Regions from separate parts of the Mesorhizobium sp. B2-3-15 genome, predicted to be linked through region 2. Evidence: riboswitches for the same ligand, from Rfam matches in the RefSeq annotation. Region 2 holds a riboswitch; the other holds the start of a gene.
What was found. Region 2 has a riboswitch for thiamine pyrophosphate ahead of FJ954_RS30795 (YkoF family thiamine/hydroxymethylpyrimidine-binding protein). Riboswitches for the same ligand answer to the same signal wherever they lie in the genome.

Region 1 (4,293 bases), on a different contig from region 2:
GCCGACATGGCGCAGCAACAGGAACCAGCCGGCGCCGACGACGATCGGCGGCACGACCAGGACAAACCCGGCGCCCGTATCGGTGGCATGTTCGAGCAGTGTCCTTGCCCCGAAGCGGCGGTTCGACGCCAGCGCCCTGCGCGCCATGGTCAATGCCAGCGAAAGCATCACCGAAAGCCAGGCCGAAAGGAAAGCGAGCACAGCACTGGTCAGCGTCGCCTGACGGACAGTGGCCTCGCCGGCAAGCCGGCCGAGGTCGGCGCCAAGTCCGGCCGCCACGGTCGCCGCCATCGGCCCGGCAACGAAGAGCAAGGCCAACACGATGAGCGTCGCGTTCAGCCACGCTTCGGTCCTGTTGACGGAGAGGTAGCGGCGCGGCGCGACCGGCAGGTTGATGTCGCCGACGACGTCGGCTCCGAGCCGGGTCAACGCCAGCACCATGATGAAGGTCAAGGCGATCTGCAGCAGTGTCAGCGCGACAGCCCTCGCGGGATCGAAATCGAAGCGCAATGCCTGATAGATGCCGACTTCGAGCGTCGTCGCGGCCGGCCCGCCGCCGAGCGTCAGCACGATGGTGAAGGATGTGATGCACAGCATGAAGACAAGTCCGGCGACACCGGGCAGCGCGACACGCAGCGTCGGCCACTCGATCAGCTGGAATGCCGGCGGCGCCCCCATGCCGAGCTGGCTCGCCAGCCGCCACTGGTCGGAGGGAATGGTCTGCAGCGCCTCGAGGAACAGGCGGGTGGCCAGCGGCAGGTTGAAGAAGACATGGGCGACGAGAATGCCGGACAGGCCATAGATGCCCGGCCAACCCTGGCCGCCGACGGCGCTGAGAAAGCCGGAGAAATAGCCGGCGCGGCCATAGAGCGCCAGGATGCCGAGCGCCGCGACGATCGCCGGCAGCGCCAGCGGCACGGCGAAGAGCTGCAGGATGAAGGCACGGCCGAAAAACCGTGGATGCCGCGACAGCGCCCGCGCCACGAACAGGGCCGGCCCGACCGAGAGCAGCGTCGACAGGGCCGCCTGCCAGAGCGTGAAGCGCACGACCCGGAACAGGTAGGGATCGAACGCAGCCCAAGCGCCGGAAAAATCGCGAGCGCCTTCGACAAGCAGCCCCGCAAACGCGCCGCCGATCAAAATGGCGATGGCGGCGAGCCCTATCACGCCGGCTGTGATGCGGGGATCAGAGCGGGTTTGCACACCGCACCCTCAACGATTGGGTGAAGCTTAGGGAGCATCGCCGGAGAGCGTTCATCTCACGAGATTAGCCCACAAAACCTACTTGCTCATCACCGCCAGCCATTCATCGACCCAGGCTTTGCGGTTGGCCGCGACCTCCTCCGGGCTGAACAGCAAGGTCTTGGTCGGCTTGACCAGCTTGTCGAAGGCGGGGTTGAGCGGCTTGTCGGTCTTCCCGGCCGGGAACATCCAGTTGGTCTCGGGGATGGCGTCCTGGAATTTCGGCCCAGTCATGAAGGCCATGAACTTTTCCGCCAGCGGATTCTTGGCGCCGGTCGTGGTGATGCCCGCGACCTCGATCTGCAGATATTCGCCTTCCTCGAACGACGCCGCCTGATAGCGCTCGGTGTTCTCGGCGACCATGTGGTAGGCCGGCGAGGTGGTGTAGGACAGCACCATCGGCGCCTCGCCCTTGGTGAACAGGCCATAGGCCTCGCTCCAGCCCGGCGTCACGGTCAGCACCTTGGTCTTGAGCTTGGCCCAGGCCTCCGGCGCCTTGTCGCCATAGACCGACTTCACCCACAACAGCAGGCCAAGACCGGGCGTCGATGTGCGCGGGTCCTGGATGACGATCTTGTCGTCGGCGCTACCCTCGACCAAATCCTTCAGGCTTTTCGGCGGCGATTTCAGCTTCTGGGTATCGTAGACGACGGCGAAGTAGCCATAGTCGAAGGGAACAAAAGTATCGTCGCTCCAGCCACCCGGCACGTTGACGTCCGTTATTGCGCCATGTGGCGCGAACAGGCCCGAGGCCTTGGCATCGGCGGTGAGATTGGTGTCGAGACCGAGCACGATGTCGGCTTTGGTCGAAGCGCCTTCCAGCTTGACGCGGTTGAGCAGCGCCACGCCATCGGCGACCGAGACGAACTCGAGATCGCAGCCGCATTCTGCCTCGAATTCCTTCTTCACCACGGGACCTGGACCCCAGTCGGCGGTGAAGCTCTCATAGGTGTAGACGGTGAGCTTATCCTTGGCCAAGGCCGGCCCGGACAGGGTCACTGCCGTGGCGGCGATCAGAAAATATAAAAGCGTGCGCATCGGCGCCTCCTTCGTTTGCGTTGAAAGGAATTGAGGCGTCGGAGTGTCCGAAACGTCTAATCCCTCCGCCGGTACAAACCGGATCAGGTTCAGCGGGTTGGCGACACTGCCTCTCAGCCGGCCCGCGAAATTCGCGTCCGGCACCCCGTTAGAGCGTTTCGACACATAGGCCGGGCCGATGACCCGCGCAAGTGGGACTTTGCCGCCTTCCGTTTCCCGTGCCGGGCTGGTAAGGCGACGGGATATGAGCACATTCACCATCCTGCTTGGCGGCGACCTCATCCGCACGCCTCGGCTCGACCGCCAGGTCGAAGGCTCGCGCGTCATCGCCGCCGACGCCGGCATCGGCCATGCGCGGATGCTGGGCCTCGTGCCGGAACTGTGGGTGGGTGATTTCGACTCGGTCCCGGCTGATCTGCCCGCCGACCTCGCCGCCGTGCCGCGGCAAACCTTCCCGGCGGAAAAGGACAAGACCGACGGAGAACTGGCGATCGCGGCCGCACTGGAGCGCGGGGCGACCCGCCTTGTGCTGGCGGGCGCCTTCGGCGGCAAGCGCGCCGACCACGCCTTCCTGCATCTGGCGCTTGGCCTGCGGCTGGCCGAAGCCGGAATGGATGTGTTTCTGACCAGCGGCGCCCAGGAAGGTGTTCCCTTGCTGCCCGGCAGGGCCGGCTTCGATTATGCCGACGGCACGCTGTTCTCGATTCTCGGCTTCTCCGAACTCTCCGGCCTGACCGTCACCGGCGCCAAATGGCCGCTCGACAAGGTCGAGGTGGCGTTCGGTTCGTCGCTGACCATTTCCAACGAGGTCAAGTTCGGCAAGACCGGGGGCCGCCTCGACATCGCGCTCGGCCATGGCCGCGCGCTGCTGCTCGCCCATCCCTATCCATTGCCCGAAAGCTGACATGGCCCCGCCTCTTCTCAATCTCGACGGGATAAGACTGACCTTCGGCGGCGCGCCGCTGCTCGACGGCGCCGCCTTGACCGCTTCGGCCGGCGACAAGATCGCGCTGGTCGGCCGCAACGGGTCCGGCAAGTCGACGCTGCTCAAGATCGCCGCCGGCCTGATCGAACCACAGGACGGCGAGGTGTTCCGCCAGCCTTCGGCGACGGTGCGTTATCTGCCGCAAATGCCCGACATGGACGGCTTTGCAACCGTGCGCGCCTATGTCGAGGCCGGGCTCGGGCCCGCCGACGATCCCTACCGCGCCAGCTATCTGATGGAGCATCTCGGCCTGTCGGGCGAAGAACGGCCTGGCGACCTGTCCGGCGGAGAGGCCAGGCGCGCCGCGCTTGCCCGCGTCATGGCGCCGGAGCCCGACATCCTGCTTCTTGATGAGCCGACTAACCATCTTGATTTATCTGTCATCGAATGGCTGGAAGAAGAGCTCGTCCGGACCTCCTCGGCGCTCATCGTCATCTCGCATGACCGCCGCTTCCTCGAGCGCGTGTCGCGCGCCACAGTCTGGCTCGATCGCGGCCAGACGCGCAGGCTGGACAAGGGCTTTGGCCATTTCGAGGAATGGCGCGACCTGGTGCTGGAAGAGGAAGAGCGCGAACAGCACAAGCTCGGCCGCCAGATCGTGCGCGAGGAGCACTGGCTGCGCTACGGGGTGACGGCGCGGCGCAAGCGCAACATGCGGCGCCTAGGCCAGTTGCAGACCATGCGCCAGCGTTTTCGCGGCCATCGCGGCGCCGAAGGCACCGCGATAATGGTGGCAAGCGACGCCGCCGAATCCGGCAAGCTGGTGATCGAGGCCAAGAACATCGAGAAGAGCTTTGGCGACCTCACCGTCGTCAAGGGGTTCTCGACCCGCATCCAGCGCGGCGACCGCGTCGGCCTTGTCGGGCCGAACGGCGCCGGCAAGACGACACTTCTGAAGATGCTGACCGGCGAATTGGCGCCGGACGCGGGTTCGATACGGCTTGGCACCAATCTGGAGATCGCCACGCTCGACCAGAAGCGCGAGGCGGTCGACCCGCAAGAGACGCTGGCGCAATATCTGACCGACG
Region 2 (4,293 bases):
TACGTAAAAGCGCCGTGCGCTGGCGCATGCCGCCCGAGATCTGCGCTGGAAAGTGCCACTCGAAGCCGGCAAGGCCGAATTCGGCAAACAGCGGAGCCACACGCTTCCGTGCCGCCTTGCGGCTGACGCCTTGCACCTCGAGTCCGAGCGTGGTGTTGTCGAGGATGCGCCGCCACGGCATCAGCGCGTCGCGCTGCGGCATGAAGGCGAAATGCCTGCCGTGATCGTCGAGCGGCACGCCGTCGAAGAACATCTCACCCTCGCCATGCTCGGCGCCGGTCAGAAGCTGGAACAGCGTCGACTTGCCGGCTCCCGAAGGTCCAAGGATCGAGACGAATTCGCCGGCATCGACACGAAGCGAAATGTCGGCGAGCACATCGAGCCCGCCAAACGCCTTGCGAACATGCCGCAATTCGAGCCGGCTCATGCTTCTGGACCTTTTCCAGGGCCTTGCCTGCCAGCAGCTCGTTCCCAGGGCATGGCAAGACGCTGCAGCAGCATCGTCAGCCCGAACAGGACAAGGGTGAGCGCTGCGCTGACGCAGACGGCGGCGAGCACCAGGTCGGGACGGAAATTGTTCTTGGCGTTGAGCATGTAGATGCCCAGCCCTTTGGCCGCGCCCGCATATTCGGCGAAAATGGCGCCGACGACGGCATAGGTGATGGATATCCTGAGGCCAGCGAAGAAATAAGGCAGCGCCGAAGGCAATCGTGCCAGCATGAAGACACGCCAACGCCCTGCTCCCATGGCACGCAGCATCTGACCGATCTCCACCTCGGTAGCCTCGTAGCCCTGCACCAGCGCGACCAGCATCGGGAAGAAGGTGACCAGCGCCACCAGCATGATCTTGGGCGTCAGCCCGAAGCCGAACCACAGCACCACCAATGGCGCGATGGCGACCAGCGGCAAAGTCTGGCTGACTATGAAGATGGGAAACAGCGCTCGCCGCAAAGGCTGGAAGAAGTCGACCAGCATCGACAGGGCGAAGGCGGCACTGAGCGAACAGGCAAAACCGATCAGCGTGGCGCGGACCGTGGGAATGGCGTTGTCGACCAAGGCTTCCCGATTGAGCATCGCCTGTTCGAAGACGCGCGAGGGCGCCGGCAGAACCGTCGGCTTAATGCCGGAAATGTTTGCGTACAGTTCCCAGGCCACGAGCACCAAACCGATCGATATCACGGCCGGCGCTGTTTTTGCGAAGAAGCCCGCGACGTTACGCGGGTTGAATGACGATGAGACCACGAGCGGTTCAGACGGCGGTGGGACTGTTGGCCGAGACCGTGACATCGAGGGTTACATGGCCGGCGCCGGGCCCGAAGCGGCAGAAGGCTTCATCGAGGGCAGAGAAGATCGCGCCGGCATCGCCGCGCAGCTTGGTGCAGAAATTCTTGGAGCGATCGTAGACGCCGGACTGCTTCAGGAAATCTATGCAGCCATAGATTTCGTCCATGTGGTCGTCAGTGCCCATCACATAGAGCGAGAACTGCGCCGCCGCCGGCTGGCCAGTGGCCGGCGCGCCGCGCACCGCGGTGATGGCGGCTTGCTTGCGCGGGCCGAGTGGCCCGGCAGGTCCGCCGAACGTGTCGGAGCGGCAGATCAGGTCATCCGGCTCGCCTGGGCAGCCACGCGAAATGGTGGCTGACAGCACGCAATGCCTGCCGCTGCCAGACACGGCCACGAAAAGGTCGCGCAGCGCAGGGAATAACACCTCGGGGGGCCCGACCAGCAAGGTCGAAATGTCGTCGGTCTCGATCCTGAGCTTATCGCGGTACGGATCGAGCGCGCCGAGCGCGCCCAGAATGATGTCGACGAAATCGTCGGCCATTGGATATAGGGAAACCTGTGCGCCTGAAAACATCGCCCGCCTCGCTCCGCTGGTATTACCCAGATCAGCTTCTAGGGTCTGTGGGCTTGCCGCCCCCGTCTCAGCCCCGACCGTACGGAGCACCCCTGTGGATAGGCGCGTTAAAGCATCATTAGGACGGTTGGGAAAGCTGTTTTTTGGCAAGCCGCGCCAAAGCATTGCCCGAGCTCCAGGACAATTGGGCATCGCCGGCGGGGAAATTTGTCGGAACCTTCGCCATTCCGAGGGGTTGTCCCACCAGTCGCTGGACGCGATTCCAGGATCAATTTTCCGTTCGGGATTGTGTCAAAGCAAGAGATAGAGCGGTTCATGATTTCCGCGAAACCGTGCACCGTTCCCGGCGACGAGTTCACAGAAAATGGAGACAAATCATGTTCACGAAAATCCTCGCGGCTTCGGCCTTGACCATTGCCGTTGCAACATCCGCCATGGCGCAAAGCAATAGCGCGGCGGGCGCGGATGGGTCCGGCGGCAGCGGCAAGTCCGTCACTGTGGACCCAAGCACCCCGGCGCCCAGTACGATCGATCCGGGCGCGACCAACAGCACGACCACCACGCCGGGCGACATGAATTCCAATGCGGACAAGAATTGCCCGACCAACCCGCAGGGTGCACAGACGGACGCCAACGGCAACGCCACCGCGCCGACCGTGAATGACAACAACTGCGGAAAGTAGTTTGCCATCGCGATATGGGAACCGCGGACGCAGTTTCCGCGGTTCCCACTATTGGGATTCAGTGTCCGCGACTACTCGCTGGCGGCTGTGGTGCCGCTTCACTGCCCACCCGGCCAAAGACCCTTAATTCAGCGTACGGTTTGCCGGCCCGGGGGCGTGGGAACGAGGCGTATATTTTCATCAGCCGTTTGAGCAGGCGCCCGTAGGTGAGGTGCCGAACCCGGCCGTTGGCAAGATCGAACTCCACCGTCCCCCATCGCCTTACCGGACCCTTTCCGGTTGGCGGACCCAGTCGCCTGACCTGGAAGGCCAGCCTGACCTGGCGGTCGGCGACATCCAGATAGATACCGGGTTTAGCGCCCAATACGTGCCACATCCGGGCAACGTGCCCGATCGACATGTCGGACGAAATCGCCATGTGGTCCCGCTCAAGTCGAGCCCAGACGAAATCACCGGCTGGCTGCCGCATCCCCGACACCAGATTCTTGCAATAGGCTGGCGCCACCTCGCGCACCAACCGGCGCATAGCGCTCGCCACGCTGTCCACCATATCCCGCCGCGATGCCCAGTCTGCTTCGGTGAACGGCACTTGTCCGAGGATGTCGCCGTCGTCGAAATTGGCCGACATCCTATGCAGTGTCACGCCACCATGGACGGCATGCTGGCCATCCGCGACAAGACGATGGAGAGGATGCGGCCCCCGGTAGTTGGGCAGCAGCGCCGGATGAAAATTAAGCCCGCCCTTGGGAAAGAGGTCGAGCAGCTGCTGCGGGATCAAGGTCGGGAAAGCGAAGCAGATCAGCACATCCGCGGCGATGTCAGGCAATTGCCGGGCAAGCTCGTTCCAGTCGTAAGGCCGGCGGAATTCGATCAGCTTTACCGGCGTGTTGCCGAGATGGCGCCTGAGCAAAAGCCGGCGCCTCAGCCTGCGCCGAAAATTGCCAATGCTGAAGCCTCTGGATGGGCGTTGAAAACCAGGCACGATGATCGCACCAACACGGTTTCCCGCCTCGATCCATCCGGAAAGCAGCGGCCCGGTATAAGCAGAAACATCCAGGATGAAAATTGCATTGAGTTGCCCGGCGCGGGCCGCGGGTTCGGAAGAAATCATCTTCTCAAGCCCAGCGGGGCAAGACGTAGCCTGCCCGCACCAGCAATTCGATCACCGTTACAACTCGGCCAGCCAGGCCCGAAAGCCGGCCTGGCCGGTCAGGCTGCCTTGGAAGAAAGCGGTCCCGCCGCAACACTTGAGAGTCTTTCCCGCTTCACCAACACCGGCTTTTCGTAGATCTTCTTCATGCTCATCCCCGATGATCGATCAACCCACACAGTTGGCCAGCAACGCAACGAACTGTCAACCGCCACGGCGGCTAACAGCCCCTATGCGTATGATCCTTGGCAATCGACGGGCGTTTATACCCCACCTGCTGCCAAAACGGCTGGTGAACCTTATGAAACCGCCTTTTCACGAACCGGCAGCTTCCAGCCTGGTCTGACGAAATGGCAGGTGTAGCCGTTGGGATATTTCTCGAGATAGTCCTGGTGCTCGGGTTCGGCCTCCCAGAACGCTCCGGCCGGCGCAAGTTCGGTGACGACCTTGCCGGGCCACAGGCCGGAGGCGTCGACATCGGCGATGGTGTCCTCCGCCACACGCTTCTGCTCCTCATCGGTGTAGTAGATTGCGGAGCGATAGCTCATGCCGACATCGTTTCCCTGGCGATTGCGCGTCGTCGGATCATGTATCTGGAAGAA

Region 1: linked by a shared signal. The riboswitch ahead of thiB (thiamine ABC transporter substrate binding subunit) and the one ahead of FJ954_RS30795 (YkoF family thiamine/hydroxymethylpyrimidine-binding protein) in region 2 are both predicted to bind thiamine pyrophosphate.

Annotation. Positions count from the first base shown of each region.
Region 1 is NZ_VFVO01000009.1:209,784-214,076, reverse strand. Features, by position in the region: gene thiP (thiamine/thiamine pyrophosphate ABC transporter permease) at 1-1,203, opposite strand, end outside; gene thiB (thiamine ABC transporter substrate binding subunit) at 1,282-2,280, opposite strand; TPP riboswitch at 2,324-2,438, opposite strand; gene FJ954_RS19885 (thiamine diphosphokinase) at 2,525-3,184, shown strand; gene FJ954_RS19880 (ABC-F family ATP-binding cassette domain-containing protein) at 3,186-4,293, shown strand, end outside.
Region 2 is NZ_VFVO01000022.1:38,161-42,453, reverse strand. Features, by position in the region: gene FJ954_RS30805 (ABC transporter ATP-binding protein) at 1-427, opposite strand, end outside; gene FJ954_RS30800 (ABC transporter permease) at 424-1,287, opposite strand; gene FJ954_RS30795 (YkoF family thiamine/hydroxymethylpyrimidine-binding protein) at 1,250-1,858, opposite strand; TPP riboswitch at 1,849-1,962, opposite strand; gene FJ954_RS30790 (hypothetical protein) at 2,236-2,541, shown strand; gene FJ954_RS30785 (formyltransferase family protein) at 2,600-3,652, opposite strand; gene FJ954_RS31875 (putative RiPP precursor) at 3,751-3,840, opposite strand; gene msrA (peptide-methionine (S)-S-oxide reductase MsrA) at 3,991-4,293, opposite strand, start outside.